DNA from 3 places in the Rossellomorea sp. FM04394 genome. Region 3 is predicted to be linked to each of the others. Evidence: a T-box and tRNA genes for the amino acid it is inferred to sense, from the RefSeq annotation. Region 3 holds a T-box; the other regions hold tRNA genes.
What was found. The T-box of region 3 lies ahead of thrS (threonine--tRNA ligase). A T-box ahead of a tRNA ligase gene usually reads a tRNA of that ligase, here a tRNA-Thr.
Positions count from the first base shown of each region.

Region 1: it encodes a tRNA-Thr, which carries the amino acid that the T-box ahead of thrS (threonine--tRNA ligase) is inferred to sense. The anticodon was not compared.
Region 2: it encodes a tRNA-Thr, which carries the amino acid that the T-box ahead of thrS (threonine--tRNA ligase) is inferred to sense. The anticodon was not compared.

Region 1 is NZ_CP168654.1:3,526,006-3,531,967, forward strand. Features, by position in the region: tRNA gene ACCB35_RS17755 (tRNA-Asp) at 1-9, opposite strand, end outside; tRNA gene ACCB35_RS17760 (tRNA-Met) at 143-216, opposite strand; tRNA gene ACCB35_RS17765 (tRNA-Ser) at 249-341, opposite strand; tRNA gene ACCB35_RS17770 (tRNA-Ile) at 359-435, opposite strand; tRNA gene ACCB35_RS17775 (tRNA-Met) at 440-516, opposite strand; tRNA gene ACCB35_RS17780 (tRNA-Ala) at 598-673, opposite strand; tRNA gene ACCB35_RS17785 (tRNA-Pro) at 681-757, opposite strand; tRNA gene ACCB35_RS17790 (tRNA-Arg) at 765-841, opposite strand; tRNA gene ACCB35_RS17795 (tRNA-Leu) at 898-986, opposite strand; tRNA gene ACCB35_RS17800 (tRNA-Gly) at 996-1,070, opposite strand; tRNA gene ACCB35_RS17805 (tRNA-Leu) at 1,079-1,163, opposite strand; tRNA gene ACCB35_RS17810 (tRNA-Lys) at 1,199-1,274, opposite strand; tRNA gene ACCB35_RS17815 (tRNA-Thr) at 1,298-1,373, opposite strand; tRNA gene ACCB35_RS17820 (tRNA-Val) at 1,488-1,563, opposite strand; rRNA gene rrf (5S ribosomal RNA) at 1,574-1,690, opposite strand; rRNA gene ACCB35_RS17830 (23S ribosomal RNA) at 1,860-4,794, opposite strand; rRNA gene ACCB35_RS17835 (16S ribosomal RNA) at 4,988-5,962, opposite strand, start outside.
Region 2 is NZ_CP168654.1:1,272,182-1,278,143, forward strand. Features, by position in the region: rRNA gene ACCB35_RS06330 (23S ribosomal RNA) at 1-2,664, shown strand, start outside; rRNA gene rrf (5S ribosomal RNA) at 2,963-3,079, shown strand; tRNA gene ACCB35_RS06340 (tRNA-Asn) at 3,087-3,161, shown strand; tRNA gene ACCB35_RS06345 (tRNA-Ser) at 3,169-3,260, shown strand; tRNA gene ACCB35_RS06350 (tRNA-Glu) at 3,280-3,354, shown strand; tRNA gene ACCB35_RS06355 (tRNA-Val) at 3,396-3,471, shown strand; tRNA gene ACCB35_RS06360 (tRNA-Met) at 3,543-3,616, shown strand; tRNA gene ACCB35_RS06365 (tRNA-Asp) at 3,724-3,800, shown strand; tRNA gene ACCB35_RS06370 (tRNA-Phe) at 3,818-3,893, shown strand; tRNA gene ACCB35_RS06375 (tRNA-Thr) at 3,907-3,982, shown strand; tRNA gene ACCB35_RS06380 (tRNA-Tyr) at 4,002-4,085, shown strand; tRNA gene ACCB35_RS06385 (tRNA-Trp) at 4,120-4,193, shown strand; tRNA gene ACCB35_RS06390 (tRNA-His) at 4,205-4,280, shown strand; tRNA gene ACCB35_RS06395 (tRNA-Gln) at 4,320-4,391, shown strand; tRNA gene ACCB35_RS06400 (tRNA-Gly) at 4,396-4,470, shown strand; tRNA gene ACCB35_RS06405 (tRNA-Cys) at 4,478-4,551, shown strand; tRNA gene ACCB35_RS06410 (tRNA-Leu) at 4,561-4,644, shown strand; tRNA gene ACCB35_RS06415 (tRNA-Gly) at 4,649-4,722, shown strand; gene ACCB35_RS06420 (carbohydrate ABC transporter permease) at 5,195-5,962, shown strand, end outside.
Region 3 is NZ_CP168654.1:2,061,547-2,067,508, reverse strand. Features, by position in the region: gene ACCB35_RS10290 (aromatic amino acid hydroxylase) at 1-1,515, shown strand, start outside; gene ACCB35_RS10285 (4a-hydroxytetrahydrobiopterin dehydratase) at 1,512-1,805, shown strand; gene ACCB35_RS10280 (GNAT family N-acetyltransferase) at 1,852-2,271, opposite strand; gene pyrH (UMP kinase) at 2,320-3,048, opposite strand; gene thrS (threonine--tRNA ligase) at 3,245-4,468, opposite strand; T-box leader at 4,519-4,742, opposite strand; gene ACCB35_RS10265 (undecaprenyl-diphosphate phosphatase) at 5,071-5,892, opposite strand; gene ACCB35_RS10260 (hypothetical protein) at 5,938-5,962, opposite strand, start outside.

The sequences.
Region 1 (5,962 bases), 1.5 Mb from region 3:
TACCGGACCAGAGTTTTTTGCGTCAGCAAAATAACTTTCATTGTTTGCGCCAGCAAAATAGGTTTCATTATTCTGCGATAGCGAAAATAACTATCCATGCGTGACTCATCAAGGAATATCCTATCCTAAGTCAAAAATGGTATTGCGGGGACAGGATTTGAACCTGCGACCTTCGGGTTATGAGCCCGACGAGCTACCGAACTGCTCCACCCCGCGACGATATATAGAATTTACCATAGAATAAAATATGGAGGAGGAAGGGGGATTCGAACCCCCGCGGGCTGTTACACCCCTGTCGGTTTTCAAGACCGATCCCTTCAGCCGGACTTGGGTATTCCTCCGTAATGAAAATGGTACTTGGTGGACCTTGTAGGACTCGAACCTACGACCGGACGGTTATGAGCCGTCTGCTCTAACCAACTGAGCTAAAGGTCCCTTTTGGTAGCGGCGGAGGGGATCGAACCCCCGACCTCACGGGTATGAACCGTACGCTCTAGCCAGCTGAGCTACACCGCCAAGAAACATTTAATATCAAATTAATTGATAGATGGATATCCCAAATATCATTGAAGTTTAGTTTACTTTCGTAAAAAAACTTGGTGGAGCCTAGCGGGATCGAACCGCTGACCTCCTGCGTGCAAAGCAGGCGCTCTCCCAGCTGAGCTAAGGCCCCAAAGAAGTGGTCGGGAAGACAGGATTCGAACCTGCGACCCCTTGGTCCCAAACCAAGTGCTCTACCAAGCTGAGCTACTTCCCGATCTATATGGCGCGCCCGAGAGGAGTCGAACCCCTAACCTTTTGATCCGTAGTCAAACGCTCTATCCAATTGAGCTACGGGCGCAAAATAATTCATTAAAGACAAAGCAAGGAAAGTTATTTTGCTGGCGCAAAAAACTTTGGTGCCGAGGACCGGAATCGAACCGGTACGGTAGTCACCTACCGCAGGATTTTAAGTCCTGTGCGTCTGCCAGTTCCGCCACCCCGGCAAAATCTTCTGGAGCGGAAGACGGGATTCGAACCCGCGACCCCCACCTTGGCAAGGTGGTGTTCTACCACTGAACTACTTCCGCATAATAAATGGTGCGGGTGAAGGGACTTGAACCCCCACGCCTTGCGGCGCCAGATCCTAAGTCTGGTGCGTCTGCCAATTCCGCCACACCCGCATGTATGATTGATAATTTGCTATTGCAAAAATCAATGGTGAGCCATGAAGGACTCGAACCTTCGACCCTCTGATTAAAAGTCAGATGCTCTACCAACTGAGCTAATGGCTCATCTATATAGTAAGAAAACCAAATGGTGCCGGCAAGAGGACTTGAACCCCCAACCTACTGATTACAAGTCAGTTGCTCTACCAGTTGAGCTACACCGGCATATTTACTTTCAAATGAAGTTTTTAAAACAAGTTACTTCATAGAAGCAGTTCAAGGAAAGATATTTTGCTGGCGCAAAATAAAATGAAGTTTATTTTACTTTCGTAAAAAACTTGGTGGAGGATGACGGGATCGAACCGCCGACCCTCTGCTTGTAAGGCAGATGCTCTCCCAGCTGAGCTAATCCTCCAAAATATAAAGCCTGGCGACGTCCTACTCTCACAGGGGGAGATCCCCCAACTACCATCGGCGCTGAAGAGCTTAACTTCCGTGTTCGGCATGGGAACGGGTGTGACCTCTTCGCCATAGTCACCAGACAATTTCTTGTCTCTTTTTTAGGGACAAGTACTATTATATCGCGTAGATATAATTTTTCAAGGTTTTTTTATATTTTCGTATAAAATTTATTCCCTGAAAACTAGATAAAGAATTGATGTCAAGAAAGCCGAATATCAGCCAATGTTGTTCATTTAAAAATGACTCTTTGTGGTTAAGTCCTCGATCGATTAGTATCAGTCAACTCCACATGTCGCCATGCTTCCATCTCTGACCTATCTACCTAGTCATCTTCTAGGGATCTTACTCACATACGTGATGGGAAATCTCATCTCGAGGGGGGCTTCATGCTTAGATGCTTTCAGCACTTATCCCTTCCGCACATAGCTACCCAGCGATGCCTTTGGCAAGACAACTGGTACACCAGCGGTGCGTCCATCCCGGTCCTCTCGTACTAAGGACAGCTCCTCTCAAATTTCCTGCGCCCACGACGGATAGGGACCGAACTGTCTCACGACGTTCTGAACCCAGCTCGCGTACCGCTTTAATGGGCGAACAGCCCAACCCTTGGGACCGACTACAGCCCCAGGATGCGATGAGCCGACATCGAGGTGCCAAACCTCCCCGTCGATGTGGACTCTTGGGGGAGATAAGCCTGTTATCCCCGGGGTAGCTTTTATCCGTTGAGCGATGGCCCTTCCATGCGGAACCACCGGATCACTAAGCCCGACTTTCGTCCCTGCTCGACTTGTAGGTCTCGCAGTCAAGCTCCCTTGTGCCTTTACACTCTGCGAATGATTTCCAACCATTCTGAGGGAACCTTTGGGCGCCTCCGTTACTCTTTAGGAGGCGACCGCCCCAGTCAAACTGCCCACCTGACACTGTCTCCCACCCCGATAAGGGGCGCGGGTTAGAATTTCAATACAGCCAGGGTAGTATCCCACCGATGCCTCCACCGAAGCTGGCGCTCCGGCTTCCAAGGCTCCTACCTATCCTGTACAAGCTGTACCAAAATTCAATATCAGGCTACAGTAAAGCTCCACGGGGTCTTTCCGTCCTGTCGCGGGTAACCTGCATCTTCACAGGTACTATAATTTCACCGAGTCTCTCGTTGAGACAGTGCCCAGATCGTTACGCCTTTCGTGCGGGTCGGAACTTACCCGACAAGGAATTTCGCTACCTTAGGACCGTTATAGTTACGGCCGCCGTTTACTGGGGCTTCGATTCGCACCTTCGCTTGCGCTAAGCACTCCTCTTAACCTTCCAGCACCGGGCAGGCGTCAGCCCCTATACTTCGCCTTACGGCTTCGCAGAGACCTGTGTTTTTGCTAAACAGTCGCCTGGGCCTATTCACTGCGGCTCTCTCGGGCTTGCACCCTACCAGAGCACCCCTTCTCCCGAAGTTACGGGGTCATTTTGCCGAGTTCCTTAACGAGAGTTCTCTCGCTCACCTTAGGATTCTCTCCTCGCCTACCTGTGTCGGTTTGCGGTACGGGCACCTTTTTCCTCGCTAGAGGCTTTTCTTGGCAGTGTGGAATCAGGAACTTCGCTACTATAATTCGCTCGCTATCACAGCTCAGCCTTCACGATGATGGGATTTGCCTCATCATCAGCCTAACTGCTTAGACGCACATATCCAGCAGTGCGCTTACCCTATCCTCCTGCGTCCCCCCATTGCTCAAACGGAAAAGAGGTGGTACAGGAATATCAACCTGTTGTCCATCGTCTACGCCTATCGGCCTCGACTTAGGTCCCGACTAACCCTGAGCGGACGAGCCTTCCTCAGGAAACCTTAGGCATTCGGTGGATGGGATTCTCACCCATCTTTCGCTACTCATACCGGCATTCTCACTTCTAAGCACTCCACCAGTCCTTACGGTCTAGCTTCGCAGTCCTTAGAACGCTCTCCTACCACTGACACCTAGAGGTGTCAATCCACAGCTTCGGTGATACGTTTAGCCCCGGTACATTTTCGGCGCAGAGTCACTCGACCAGTGAGCTATTACGCACTCTTTAAATGGTGGCTGCTTCTAAGCCAACATCCTGGTTGTCTAAGCAACTCCACATCCTTTTCCACTTAACGTATACTTTGGGACCTTAGCTGGTGGTCTGGGCTGTTTCCCTTTCGACTACGGATCTTATCACTCGCAGTCTGACTCCCATGGATAAGTCTTTGGCATTCGGAGTTTGTCTGAATTCGGTAACCCGATGAGGGCCCCTAGTCCAAACAGTGCTCTACCTCCAAGACTCTTACACATGAGGCTAGCCCTAAAGCTATTTCGGAGAGAACCAGCTATCTCCAAGTTCGATTGGAATTTCTCCGCTACCCACACCTCATCCCCGCACTTTTCAACGTGCGTGGGTTCGGACCTCCATTCAGTGTTACCTGAACTTCATCCTGGACATGGGTAGATCACCTGGTTTCGGGTCTACGACCACATACTCATTCGCCCTATTCAGACTCGCTTTCGCTGCGGCTCCGTCTCATCGACTTAACCTTGCATGGGATCGTAACTCGCCGGTTCATTCTACAAAAGGCACGCCATCACCCGTTAACGGGCTCTGACTACTTGTAGGCACACGGTTTCAGGTTCTATTTCACTCCCCTTCCGGGGTGCTTTTCACCTTTCCCTCACGGTACTGGTTCACTATCGGTCACTAGGGAGTATTTAGCCTTGGGAGATGGTCCTCCCAGCTTCCGACGGGATTTCACGTGTCCCGCCGTACTCAGGATCCACTCAAGAGAGAATGAAGTTTCAACTACAGGGTTGTTACCTTCTTTGACGAGCCTTTCCAGACTTCTTCGTCTACTTCATTCCTTTGTAACTCCGTATAGAGTGTCCTACAACCCCAAGAGGCAAGCCTCTTGGTTTGGGCTACATCCCGTTTCGCTCGCCGCTACTCAGGGAATCGCAATTGCTTTCTCTTCCTCCAGGTACTTAGATGTTTCAGTTCCCTGGGTCTGCCTTCCATACTCTATGTATTCAAGTAAGGATATTGTTCCATTACGAACAATGGGTTCCCCCATTCGGAAATCTCTGGATCAAAGCTCACTTACAGCTCCCCAAAGCATATCGGTGTTAGTCCCGTCCTTCGTCGGCTCCTAGTGCCAAGGCATCCACCGTGCGCCCTTCATAACTTAACCGAATTGGTTGTTACATCAGGTTTAAAACCTAAAATGGCGATACTCGGTAATTTCTTGACTATCAATTATATCTTTATCTAGTTTTCAAAGAACAAATCCATTTTCATCTCGTAAGAGACAAAAAGTTTTGATGGTTGAACCATCAAAACTGAACAAAACTTCGACTGTCAAACGTTTAGTAAATCTTCCTTAGAAAGGAGGTGATCCAGCCGCACCTTCCGATACGGCTACCTTGTTACGACTTCACCCCAATCATCTGTCCCACCTTAGGCGGCTGGCTCCAAAAGGTTACCTCACCGACTTCGGGTGTTACAAACTCTCGTGGTGTGACGGGCGGTGTGTACAAGGCCCGGGAACGTATTCACCGCGGCATGCTGATCCGCGATTACTAGCGATTCCAGCTTCATGTAGGCGAGTTGCAGCCTACAATCCGAACTGAGAACGGTTTTATGGGATTGGCTAAACCTCGCGGTCTTGCTGCCCTTTGTACCGTCCATTGTAGCACGTGTGTAGCCCAGGTCATAAGGGGCATGATGATTTGACGTCATCCCCACCTTCCTCCGGTTTGTCACCGGCAGTCATCTTAGAGTGCCCAACTGAATGCTGGCAACTAAGATCAAGGGTTGCGCTCGTTGCGGGACTTAACCCAACATCTCACGACACGAGCTGACGACAACCATGCACCACCTGTCACTCTGTCCCCCGAAGGGGAAAGCCCTATCTCTAGGGTTGTCAGAGGATGTCAAGACCTGGTAAGGTTCTTCGCGTTGCTTCGAATTAAACCACATGCTCCACCGCTTGTGCGGGCCCCCGTCAATTCCTTTGAGTTTCAGTCTTGCGACCGTACTCCCCAGGCGGAGTGCTTAATGCGTTAGCTGCAGCACTAAAGGGCGGAAACCCTCTAACACTTAGCACTCATCGTTTACGGCGTGGACTACCAGGGTATCTAATCCTGTTTGCTCCCCACGCTTTCGCGCCTCAGTGTCAGTTACAGACCAGAAAGTCGCCTTCGCCACTGGTGTTCCTCCAAATATCTACGCATTTCACCGCTACACTTGGAATTCCACTTTCCTCTTCTGCACTCAAGTTCCCCAGTTTCCAATGACCCTCCACGGTTGAGCCGTGGGCTTTCACATCAGACTTAAGAAACCACCTGCGCGCGCTTTAC
Region 2 (5,962 bases), 790 kb from region 3:
CAAACCAAGAGGCTTGCCTCTTGGGGTTGTAGGACACTCTATACGGAGTTACAAAGGAATGAAGTAGACGAAGAAGTCTGGAAAGGCTCGTCAAAGAAGGTAACAACCCTGTAGTTGAAACTTCATTCCCTCTTGAGTGGATCCTGAGTACGGCGGGACACGTGAAATCCCGTCGGAAGCTGGGAGGACCATCTCCCAAGGCTAAATACTCCCTAGTGACCGATAGTGAACCAGTACCGTGAGGGAAAGGTGAAAAGCACCCCGGAAGGGGAGTGAAATAGAACCTGAAACCGTGTGCCTACAAGTAGTCAGAGCCCGTTAACGGGTGATGGCGTGCCTTTTGTAGAATGAACCGGCGAGTTACGATCCCATGCAAGGTTAAGTCGATGAGACGGAGCCGCAGCGAAAGCGAGTCTGAATAGGGCGAATGAGTATGTGGTCGTAGACCCGAAACCAGGTGATCTACCCATGTCCAGGATGAAGTTCAGGTAACACTGAATGGAGGTCCGAACCCACGCACGTTGAAAAGTGCGGGGATGAGGTGTGGGTAGCGGAGAAATTCCAATCGAACTTGGAGATAGCTGGTTCTCTCCGAAATAGCTTTAGGGCTAGCCTCATGTGTAAGAGTCTTGGAGGTAGAGCACTGTTTGGACTAGGGGCCCTCATCGGGTTACCGAATTCAGACAAACTCCGAATGCCAAAGACTTATCCATGGGAGTCAGACTGCGAGTGATAAGATCCGTAGTCGAAAGGGAAACAGCCCAGACCACCAGCTAAGGTCCCAAAGTATACGTTAAGTGGAAAAGGATGTGGAGTTGCTTAGACAACCAGGATGTTGGCTTAGAAGCAGCCACCATTTAAAGAGTGCGTAATAGCTCACTGGTCGAGTGACTCTGCGCCGAAAATGTACCGGGGCTAAACGTATCACCGAAGCTGTGGATTGACACCTCTAGGTGTCAGTGGTAGGAGAGCGTTCTAAGGACTGCGAAGCTAGACCGTAAGGACTGGTGGAGTGCTTAGAAGTGAGAATGCCGGTATGAGTAGCGAAAGATGGGTGAGAATCCCATCCACCGAATGCCTAAGGTTTCCTGAGGAAGGCTCGTCCGCTCAGGGTTAGTCGGGACCTAAGTCGAGGCCGATAGGCGTAGACGATGGACAACAGGTTGATATTCCTGTACCACCTCTTTTCCGTTTGAGCAATGGGGGGACGCAGGAGGATAGGGTAAGCGCACTGCTGGATATGTGCGTCTAAGCAGTTAGGCTGATGATGAGGCAAATCCCATCATCGTGAAGGCTGAGCTGTGATAGCGAGCGAATTATAGTAGCGAAGTTCCTGATTCCACACTGCCAAGAAAAGCCTCTAGCGAGGAAAAAGGTGCCCGTACCGCAAACCGACACAGGTAGGCGAGGAGAGAATCCTAAGGTGAGCGAGAGAACTCTCGTTAAGGAACTCGGCAAAATGACCCCGTAACTTCGGGAGAAGGGGTGCTCTGGTAGGGTGCAAGCCCGAGAGAGCCGCAGTGAATAGGCCCAGGCGACTGTTTAGCAAAAACACAGGTCTCTGCGAAGCCGTAAGGCGAAGTATAGGGGCTGACGCCTGCCCGGTGCTGGAAGGTTAAGAGGAGTGCTTAGCGCAAGCGAAGGTGCGAATCGAAGCCCCAGTAAACGGCGGCCGTAACTATAACGGTCCTAAGGTAGCGAAATTCCTTGTCGGGTAAGTTCCGACCCGCACGAAAGGCGTAACGATCTGGGCACTGTCTCAACGAGAGACTCGGTGAAATTATAGTACCTGTGAAGATGCAGGTTACCCGCGACAGGACGGAAAGACCCCGTGGAGCTTTACTGTAGCCTGATATTGAATTTTGGTACAGCTTGTACAGGATAGGTAGGAGCCTTGGAAGCCGGAGCGCTAGCTTCGGTGGAGGCATCGGTGGGATACTACCCTGGCTGTATTGAAATTCTAACCCGCGCCCCTTATCGGGGTGGGAGACAGTGTCAGGTGGGCAGTTTGACTGGGGCGGTCGCCTCCTAAAGAGTAACGGAGGCGCCCAAAGGTTCCCTCAGAATGGTTGGAAATCATTCGCAGAGTGTAAAGGCACAAGGGAGCTTGACTGCGAGACCTACAAGTCGAGCAGGGACGAAAGTCGGGCTTAGTGATCCGGTGGTTCCGCATGGAAGGGCCATCGCTCAACGGATAAAAGCTACCCCGGGGATAACAGGCTTATCTCCCCCAAGAGTCCACATCGACGGGGAGGTTTGGCACCTCGATGTCGGCTCATCGCATCCTGGGGCTGTAGTCGGTCCCAAGGGTTGGGCTGTTCGCCCATTAAAGCGGTACGCGAGCTGGGTTCAGAACGTCGTGAGACAGTTCGGTCCCTATCCGTCGTGGGCGCAGGAAATTTGAGAGGAGCTGTCCTTAGTACGAGAGGACCGGGATGGACGCACCGCTGGTGTACCAGTTGTCTTGCCAAAGGCATCGCTGGGTAGCTATGTGCGGAAGGGATAAGTGCTGAAAGCATCTAAGCATGAAGCCCCCCTCGAGATGAGATTTCCCATCACGTAAGTGAGTAAGATCCCTAGAAGATGACTAGGTAGATAGGTCAGAGATGGAAGCATGGCGACATGTGGAGTTGACTGATACTAATCGATCGAGGACTTAACCACACTATAAAGCGGAGGCGGCTTGAACAGAGACGACAAGCATTTCTGGGCAATCAGAAGAGGGTGCCTTTTACCCTCAGCTGATTGAACTGAAATGACTTCGAGTCTCTAGCCGCCGGAGCTGGAATGGTATCTACTTGAAGAAGCAGATACAACATTGGTCGATATTCGGCTTTCTTGACATCAATTCTTTATCTAGTTTTCAGGGAATGAATTTTATACAAAAATATAAAAAAAGCCTTGAAAAATTATATCTACGCGATATAATAGTACTTGTCCTTAAAAAAGAGACAAGAAATTGTCTGGTGACAATGGCGAAGAGGTCACACCCGTTCCCATGCCGAACACGGAAGTTAAGCTCTTCAGCGCCGATGGTAGTTGGGGGATCTCCCCCTGTGAGAGTAGGACGTCGCCAGGCATATCGTTCCGCAGTAGCTCAGTGGTAGAGCTATCGGCTGTTAACCGATCGGTCGCAAGTTCGAATCTTGCCTGCGGAGCCATCATATTGGAGAGCTGTCCGAGTGGCCGAAGGAGCACGATTGGAAATCGTGTAGACGGTTAACGCTGTCTCAAGGGTTCAAATCCCTTGCTCTCCGCCATAACAATTCTTTTTACTAAGGCCCATTGGTCAAGCGGTTAAGACACCGCCCTTTCACGGCGGTAACACGGGTTCGAATCCCGTATGGGTCACCAACACTTTTATCCGAATGTGAAAAACAAACAATTAATATGTTGGAGGATTAGCTCAGCTGGGAGAGCATCTGCCTTACAAGCAGAGGGTCGGCGGTTCGATCCCGTCATCCTCCACCATGATTTTCACGAAGCGTAGTGAAAAAAATCTTCCATATTATATAAGATTATATAAGTTACAATTATATCGTCGCGGGGTGGAGCAGTTCGGTAGCTCGTCGGGCTCATAACCCGAAGGTCGCAGGTTCAAATCCTGTCCCCGCAATACCATTTTTGACTTGGGATAGCATAATCCTTAATGAGTCACGCATGGATAGTTATTTTGACTAACGTCAAGGTAATGAAACCTATTTTGCTAACGCAAAAAGCTTTGGTCCGGTAGTTCAGTTGGTTAGAATGCCTGCCTGTCACGCAGGAGGTCGCGGGTTCGAGTCCCGTCCGGACCGCCATTTTTATTTTACATAGTGGCTCAGTAGCTCAGTTGGTAGAGCAATGGACTGAAAATCCATGTGTCGGCGGTTCGATTCCGTCCTGAGCCACCATTTATTACTTGATGCCGGTGTAGCTCAACTGGTAGAGCAACTGACTTGTAATCAGTAGGTTGGGGGTTCAAGTCCTCTTGCCGGCACCACTCGAGTGATATAATATTTGGAGGGGTAGCGAAGTGGCTAAACGCGGCGGACTGTAAATCCGCTCCTTCGGGTTCGGCAGTTCGAATCTGCCCCCCTCCACCATTTGTTTTTATCTAAGCAGAATATCTATTCTTATAGGGGTATAGTTTAAAGGTAGAACGAAGGTCTCCAAAACCTTTGGTGTGGGTTCGATTCCTACTACCCCTGCCAATTTTATCATGGCGATTGTGGCGAAGTGGTTAACGCACCTGATTGTGGTTCAGGCATTCGTGGGTTCGATTCCCATCAGTCGCCCCATTAAAGTCACATTTTTATTTCCGTGACATATACTATCAGTGGGCTATAGCCAAGCGGTAAGGCATCGCACTTTGACTGCGACATGCGTTGGTTCGAATCCAGCTAGCCCAGTAGTGCGGAAGTAGTTCAGTGGTAGAACACCACCTTGCCAAGGTGGGGGTCGCGGGTTCGAATCCCGTCTTCCGCTCCAATATTAAGGCGGCATAGCCAAGTGGTAAGGCATGGGTCTGCAAAACCCTGATCACCGGTTCAAATCCGGTTGCCGCCTCCAAAATGTAATGCCGGTGTGGCGGAATAGGCAGACGCGCACGACTCAAAATCGTGTTCCTCTGGAGTGCCGGTTCGACCCCGGCCACCGGTACCACATCGCGGGTGTAGTTTAGTGGTAAAACCTCAGCCTTCCAAGCTGATGATGAGGGTTCGATTCCCTTCACCCGCTCCAACTTACATACGACAGGCTTTCTCATTATGAGGAAGTCTTTTTTATTGTCTAATTATGAAAAATCATCTGTTTAGCATGACTTTCATCGTTATTGACGCTTATCTAATCGACTTCGCTCCATTTACTTTCGATCAAGACCAATATATTTTCAAAACTGGACCATTTATTTTCAATTCCACGATTTTATTTTCAAATTTTCCACTTTTATTTTCAATTCCAAGATTTTATTTTCAAAAACTCATTGCACGCTGGGGTCACCTAACTAAACCAAAGAAGTCCAACCTTTTCATATACCCACCACAACACCAAACCCAAACCCATCTAGTCAAAATTTTACACCTTCTTTGTCAATTGAGTTCCCCTTTTTAAGTAAGCGCTACCATTATAATATAAGAAAGCGATTACATAATTAAGGGTGGTGAGACGGGTGGAACCAAAGATTCAGACTGGACCGGTAAGCAGAGACGTACAAATGAAAGCAGTGACGAAGAAGAAGTTCAAGTATAAGAGCTTGCTGACGTATGCTGCCTTTGTTGGACCGGCACTTATATTTTTCTTAGTGATTCAGATTCTTCCATTTTTGATGGGTGTGTATTATTCGTTTACCTCATGGAATGGTGTCAGCTCAGTTGTGGAGTGGGTTGGATTTGATAACTACAAAAAGATCTTCACAGATGATAAGACATTCTTTAATTCCTTTATGTTCACGACGAAGTTTATGTTTGCAGCCGTGATTATTAGTAACTTGATAGGTTTCGGGTTTGCGCTGCTGCTGAATGCAGCATTGAAGACGAGAAACATTTTGCGGACAGTGTTTTTTATTCCGAACGTGATCGGTGGATTGCTACTCGGGTTCATCTGGCAGTTCATTTTTGTTAAAGGGTTTGCCTCACTTGGGAATATGACGGGGATTGGATTCTTTAAGATGCCTTGGCTGGGTGATGAAACGACGGCATTCTGGGGGATTGTCATCGTGTTTGCATGGCAGATTTCGGGATACATGATGGTCATTTACGTAGCAGCTTTACAGGGGGTGGACAACTCATTGCTTGAAGCAGCGAGGATAGATGGGGCATCAAACTGGACGTTGTTGACGAAAATTATCATTCCATTGATTTTACCGGCGTTCACGATTTGTTTCTTCTTGACGATTTCAATGGCCTTTAAGATATTCGATTTGAACATCTCGTTAACAGGTGGGGGACCATTCAATTCTACACAATCTGTGGCGATCAATATT
Region 3 (5,962 bases):
TTAGCGAAAATTGGCTGGGGGGCTGCAATTGTAGACGGTTTGATCCCTGGTACAGCGTTCTTTGATTTCCAGGCTCACGGAATTCTCCCAATAGCGACGGATATTCGTCAAAAATCGAATATCGAATACACCCCTGCTCCTGATATATTGCATGAAGCAGCCGGACACGCTCCAATTTTGTTTAATGAAACCTATTCCCGATTTGTAAAGATAATCGGCAATATCGGAGCAAACGCTTTTGCCACTGAAGAAGAACACGAAGTATTTGAAGCAACCAGGCATTTATCCATTGTGATGGAGAATCCATGCTCCACTGAGAAAGAAATTGAAGATGCAAAGCAGGTGTTAATTGAAAAGCAAGAGGCCGTTTCCGGTCTTTCTGAAGCAGAACAAATTTCACGAATCTTTTGGTGGACTGTGGAATTCGGTTTAATCGGTGATTTTCATCAACCGAAGATTTTCGGTGCAGGACTGCTTTCATCGGTTGGAGAAAGCAAGCACTGTTTATCAAGTGAAGTGATCAAAAGGCCGTTCTCCATCGAAGACGCCATCCATACCAGCTATGATGTTACCTCTATGCAAACTCAATTATTTGTTTGTGAAAGTTTCGACCAACTCATTGAAGACGTCGAGAAATTCGGAGAGACCATGGCTTTCCGTAAAGGTGGAACAGAAGCTATAGATAAAGCGATACATTCTAATCAACTTGCTCATATCGAATACAATTCAGGATTACAAGTCACCGGCATCTTCAGAGAAGTAATAAAAAATGAGCATGGTGAAGCTATCTACGTCAAAACCGTAGGACCTACTTCACTTTCCATCCAAGACGAGCAGCTCGATCATCACGGGACAGACCATCACGCTGATGGCTTTGGTGCACCTATCGGTATCCTTGAGGATGGTACCATTCTTGAGGACCAGACCGAAGCGGATTTAAGGAAGCTTGGCATTGAGATGAATAAAATGATGCAAATCACATTTGATGGTGGGATTGAAGTCTCTGGACATGTGACGAATCTCGTCTTTCACCATCATCATCTTGTTCTCATATCAATTGATGAATGTATGGTGACTTTGGGTGAACACGTTTTATTCCACCCTTCATGGGGAACTTACGATTTGGCAGTAGGCAGTGAAATCGTTTCAGCGCGTCCACATGCGGCTGATTATGGTGCTTTCTTCGGACACACCCCACTCATTGAAGAAGAGGATGGCAAACCCCGTGATCTTACACCATTGGACAGCCTCTTTAGAGAGGTCAGAGAACTGAGAGAAGTAGCCTTTTCCATAGATCTTATTCATAGTATAGTTGGCAGGCTGAAAGAGGATTTCCCTGAAGAGTGGCTGCTTAGACTTGAAATGATTGAACTATTGCAGATTCACGAGCCGGAATCTCAGTTAAAGGAAGAGCTTCTGAAAGACTTAAATATATTAAGTAAGCAGGATCGGTTTGCACGTCTCATTCAAAATGGTCTTGATGTCATATATGGAAGGAAAGGAGTTATGGTATGAAGAAGTTAAGTGAAGCTGCCATTTCTCATAAACTTGAAACTCTTGAGAAATGGCGCATTAAAGAAGAGAAATGGATTGAACGGCGCTACCGGTTCAAGAATTATCTTGAAGGAATAAGGTTTGTCAACAAGCTGGCAGAGGCAGCGGAGGAAGTGAATCACCATCCATTTATAACGATTCAATACAAATTGGTTATAGTAGAGTTGACTTCCTGGAGTGAAAATGGCCTCACGGATTTGGACTTCGATGTGGCGATTCAGTATGAAAAGCTCTATAAGGAAATGGTGTAAACAAAAGAGACGGTCACACGTGGCCGTCTCTCTTTTTCAATGCCTCTTAATCCAAATACTCACCCGTCAAACTTGAATTCAAATATCTAGCCATACCCGTTTTCAGTTTCTTCATTCCATGTTTTCTATAAAACTCTTCATTACCGGTTGTGGAGATTAATTGAACGCAGGAAACATCTTTTAACTGCTCTAAAAGGTCACTCATGATGAGACTGCCGATTCCAATTTTTTGATACTCTAGATGAACGACCACATCATATATTGCTGCATTGAATACACCATCCGTTAGGGCTCTTCCAACTCCAATGATCCTACCATCACTTATAGCGAAAGTGACTATATCACTTCTTTGAAAAACCTTGGTAATTACTTCATTTGAATGCTTCAACCAACCTGCTGACTGGTACACTGCACGTATCTCATCTATCTTATCCGGATCATATTTGTTATGGATCCCGATCTCCATTATGCTTTGCTCCTCCCATCTAGGTTTAAGTGAATAAAATGCCCATTATCAAAGTCTCGTCTCTTCATGATTAATTAGTGTTCCCCGCTTCTGACCTGAGCATATTTCCTCCATGATTCCTGCCTGATCAAAATTAAAAATGTGAACAGGAAGTTTATAGTCCCTTGCTAACAGCAGAGCTGATTGATCCATGACTTTAATATTATTCGTTACAACGTCATCATAATTTAGGTTATGGTACATCTTGGCCTTTTTATCCCGTTTAGGGTCACTTGTAAAAACACCATCGACCCCTTGCTTGGCTACCAGGATGGCGTCACTATTCGTTTCAATGGCTCGCTGAACGCTGGGATAATCCGTCGTAACGAAAGGTTGACCATTCCCACCACCGAATATGACAATATATCCTTTTGCAAGATGATGAACGGCGCGAAGTCGAATATAAGGTTCAGCTAACGTTGAAACTGGAATTGAAGTCATCACTCGAACTTCTTTGTCGGTTTTGCTTTTCAACACCCCTCTAAGCATCAAACTGTTGATGATGGTTCCAAGGGTTCCAATACTGTCTGCTTCTACCCGGTCTATTCCCCATGTATCTGCAAGACTGCCTCGAAATATATTGCCACCACCTACCACCAAGGAGACTTCAATCCCCATATTGACGATGGACATGATTTCTCCTGCAATGTGTTCAAGTTCTTCTGCACCAAAATTATTTCCTTCCTTATCAGCCAATGCCCCACCACTTAATTTAATTAATACACGCTTATATCTCATCTTTTTTCCTCCCCTGGACATAAAAAAAGAACTAAAAAGGTAATGGATAATACCCTTTTAGCTCTTTTTATAGGGGGAGAAATGGCTAAACATGATCGATAATATTGTTGCATTCCTTCTCCCCCTCTCATATTCAGAATTTTCTTTCTCCAATTGTAAAGAAAATTCAGGAAAAGGTCAAGTGGATTTATAACGCTTAGTTCGACTGTTTATCCGAGCCATTTATCTCTTCTTGTAACTTCAATAAAGCATCTTCTATCTTCAACATGCCGACGTTTCCTTCCTTCCTCTTACGTAACGAAATAGAATCACCCTCGACCTCCTTATCTCCAATTACCATCATATAAGGAACTTTTTGCATCTCTGCTTCTCTGATTTTCATACCGACTTTTTCTACACGATCATCGATTTCCACCCTAAACCCTTCTCTTTCTAATTGAGACTTCACAGCTTGAGCATATTGGATATGCGCGTCGGAGATTGGAAGGATTTTGACCTGGTGTGGAGCTAACCAAAGGGGAAAGTCTCCTCCGAAATGTTCAATGATGATTGCCATAAAGCGTTCGATCGAACCGTATATCGCTCGATGAATCATAATCGGTCTGGCTGTTCCATTGTCTTCTCCAATATATTCACACTCAAATTTTTCAGGCATTTGAAAATCAAGTTGAACTGTTCCACATTGCCAGCTTCGACCAATGACGTCCAATATATGAAAATCAATTTTGGGCCCGTAGAAAGCACCGTCTCCTTTATTAACATGATAGTTGACTCCTCTCTCTTTCAACACACCTTCCAAATCTCCTTCAGCTTGATCCCATAATGCAACGGAGCCCATAAAATCTTCCGGACGAGTCGAAAGCTCAACCTTATAGTCAAACCCGAATTTACTATAGAAAAGATCGATAAGATCCAATACTTTATGAAGCTCCGACCGGATTTGATCTTCCCTTACAAATAGATGAGCATCATCCTGAGTGAAGGAGCGGACTCTCAATAATCCGCTTAATGAACCCGATAGCTCATGTCGATGAACCAATCCCAGTTCACCATATCGAAGGGGTAATTCACGATAACTTCTTCTCTTACTTTTATAGATCAAGACTGCCCCTGGGCAACTCATTGGCTTGATTGCATATTTCTGATCATCTACCTCTGAGAAATACATATTCTCATGGTAATGATCCCAGTGCCCTGACTTTTCCCATAGCTCCTGCTTCATCATGATGGGAGTCCTAATCTCTTGGTATCCTGCTTTCCGATGCTCCTTCTTCCAAAAGTCTTCCAATTCATTACGTAATAGCATCCCTTTCGGTAAATAAAAGGGCATCCCTGGTGCTTCCTCCATCGATACAAAAAGCTCCAGCTCCTGACCCAATTTCCTGTGATTACGTTTTTCCACTTCAGATTGAATTGACATTTTGTCTCCTCCTAATCATTTTTTTATATAAAAAACCGCATTCATCCCTGTCAAGGGACGAATGCGGTCGTGGTACCACCCTAATTCCGAAGTGCTGAACAAAAGCCCTCCGCTCAAAGTTGATAACGGTTTTCCCGATTATGGATACTGACATTTCACCATAATAGCTCCAAGGTGGTAAATCATTTCCTTTTCTTCAGGGCTCTCAGCCATGTGACCCTGTTCTCTGGTAAGAAAAGCAGTAAATGATTCGTGTCCTCTTCATCACTTTTTATTCAATTAATAAAAAAACCGCACCCATCCCTAACCAAGGGACGAGTGCGGTCGTGGTTCCACCCTAATTCCGAAGTGTAAAATAGTACTCTTCGCTTAAGTAAGATAACGGTTTTCCCGATTATGGATACTGACATTTCACCATAATAGCTCCGAGGTGGTAAGTCATTCCTTTCTCTTCAGGGCTCTCAGCCGGTGACCCTGCTCTCTGATCAAGAAAAAACAGAATGAATCATGTCCTCATCTTTGCTTTCGTATAGTATATTCAATTTAGAATAAAATTGTTATTGAAATTATATGGTAGTATTTTCTAACTGTCAAGAGTGATTTTAGTAAAAAACAAGAAATATTATCGCGACCAGAACCAGTCGATAAATGGCAAAAGGAATTAACCTGATCTTATTGATTACTTTAAGAAAAAAGTGTATTGACAGATAAGCGAATAGAAATGCACTTAGAAATCCAACCAATAAAAACGGTAGAAATTCAGGGGTGAAGTACATCCAGTTCTTCATTAGAGAAAGGGAACTTGCTCCCAGCATGATCGGAACCGCCATTATGAATGTAAAATCCGACGCAGCCCGGTAGCTTAATCCAAGTAAAACTCCTCCAGAGATGGTGGATCCTGACCGTGAAAATCCTGGCCATAATGATAAGCATTGAATAAGCCCGATCACCATCGCTTTTTTATGTGTTATCTGATCAACATTTTCCACTGTGACGCTTTTGGGGCGAAATAAATCCGCTGCAATCATGAGGAAAGCACCGATCGTTAAGCCAGCCAGAACTGTATTAAGCGAAAAAAGATGCTCATCGATATAATCCTCAAATAACAAGCCCAGGATCACTGCGGGAATCAATCCAGCCAGTATGTGGGTTAACTTTAAACTGGATGTTTTACTTGCGGTACGTTGATTAAATCCAAGTAAATCTTTAAATCTCTCTCTAAATACAATGACAACCGCTAAAATTGAGCCTAGTTGGATCACAACTTTGAACGTATTTGCTGGATATTTACCCAATACTTCTTTTGATTTGATCCATAAATCGTCTACTACTATCATATGGCCAGTGGAAGATACAGGGGCAAATTCCGTTAACCCCTCGACCAAGCCTAAGATGAATGCTTTTATTAACATGATGACGTCCATTTATCATTTCTCCTCTATCGTTTAATCATACTGTGAATAAAGCAGTCATGAAAGATAGTTGGAGTGATAT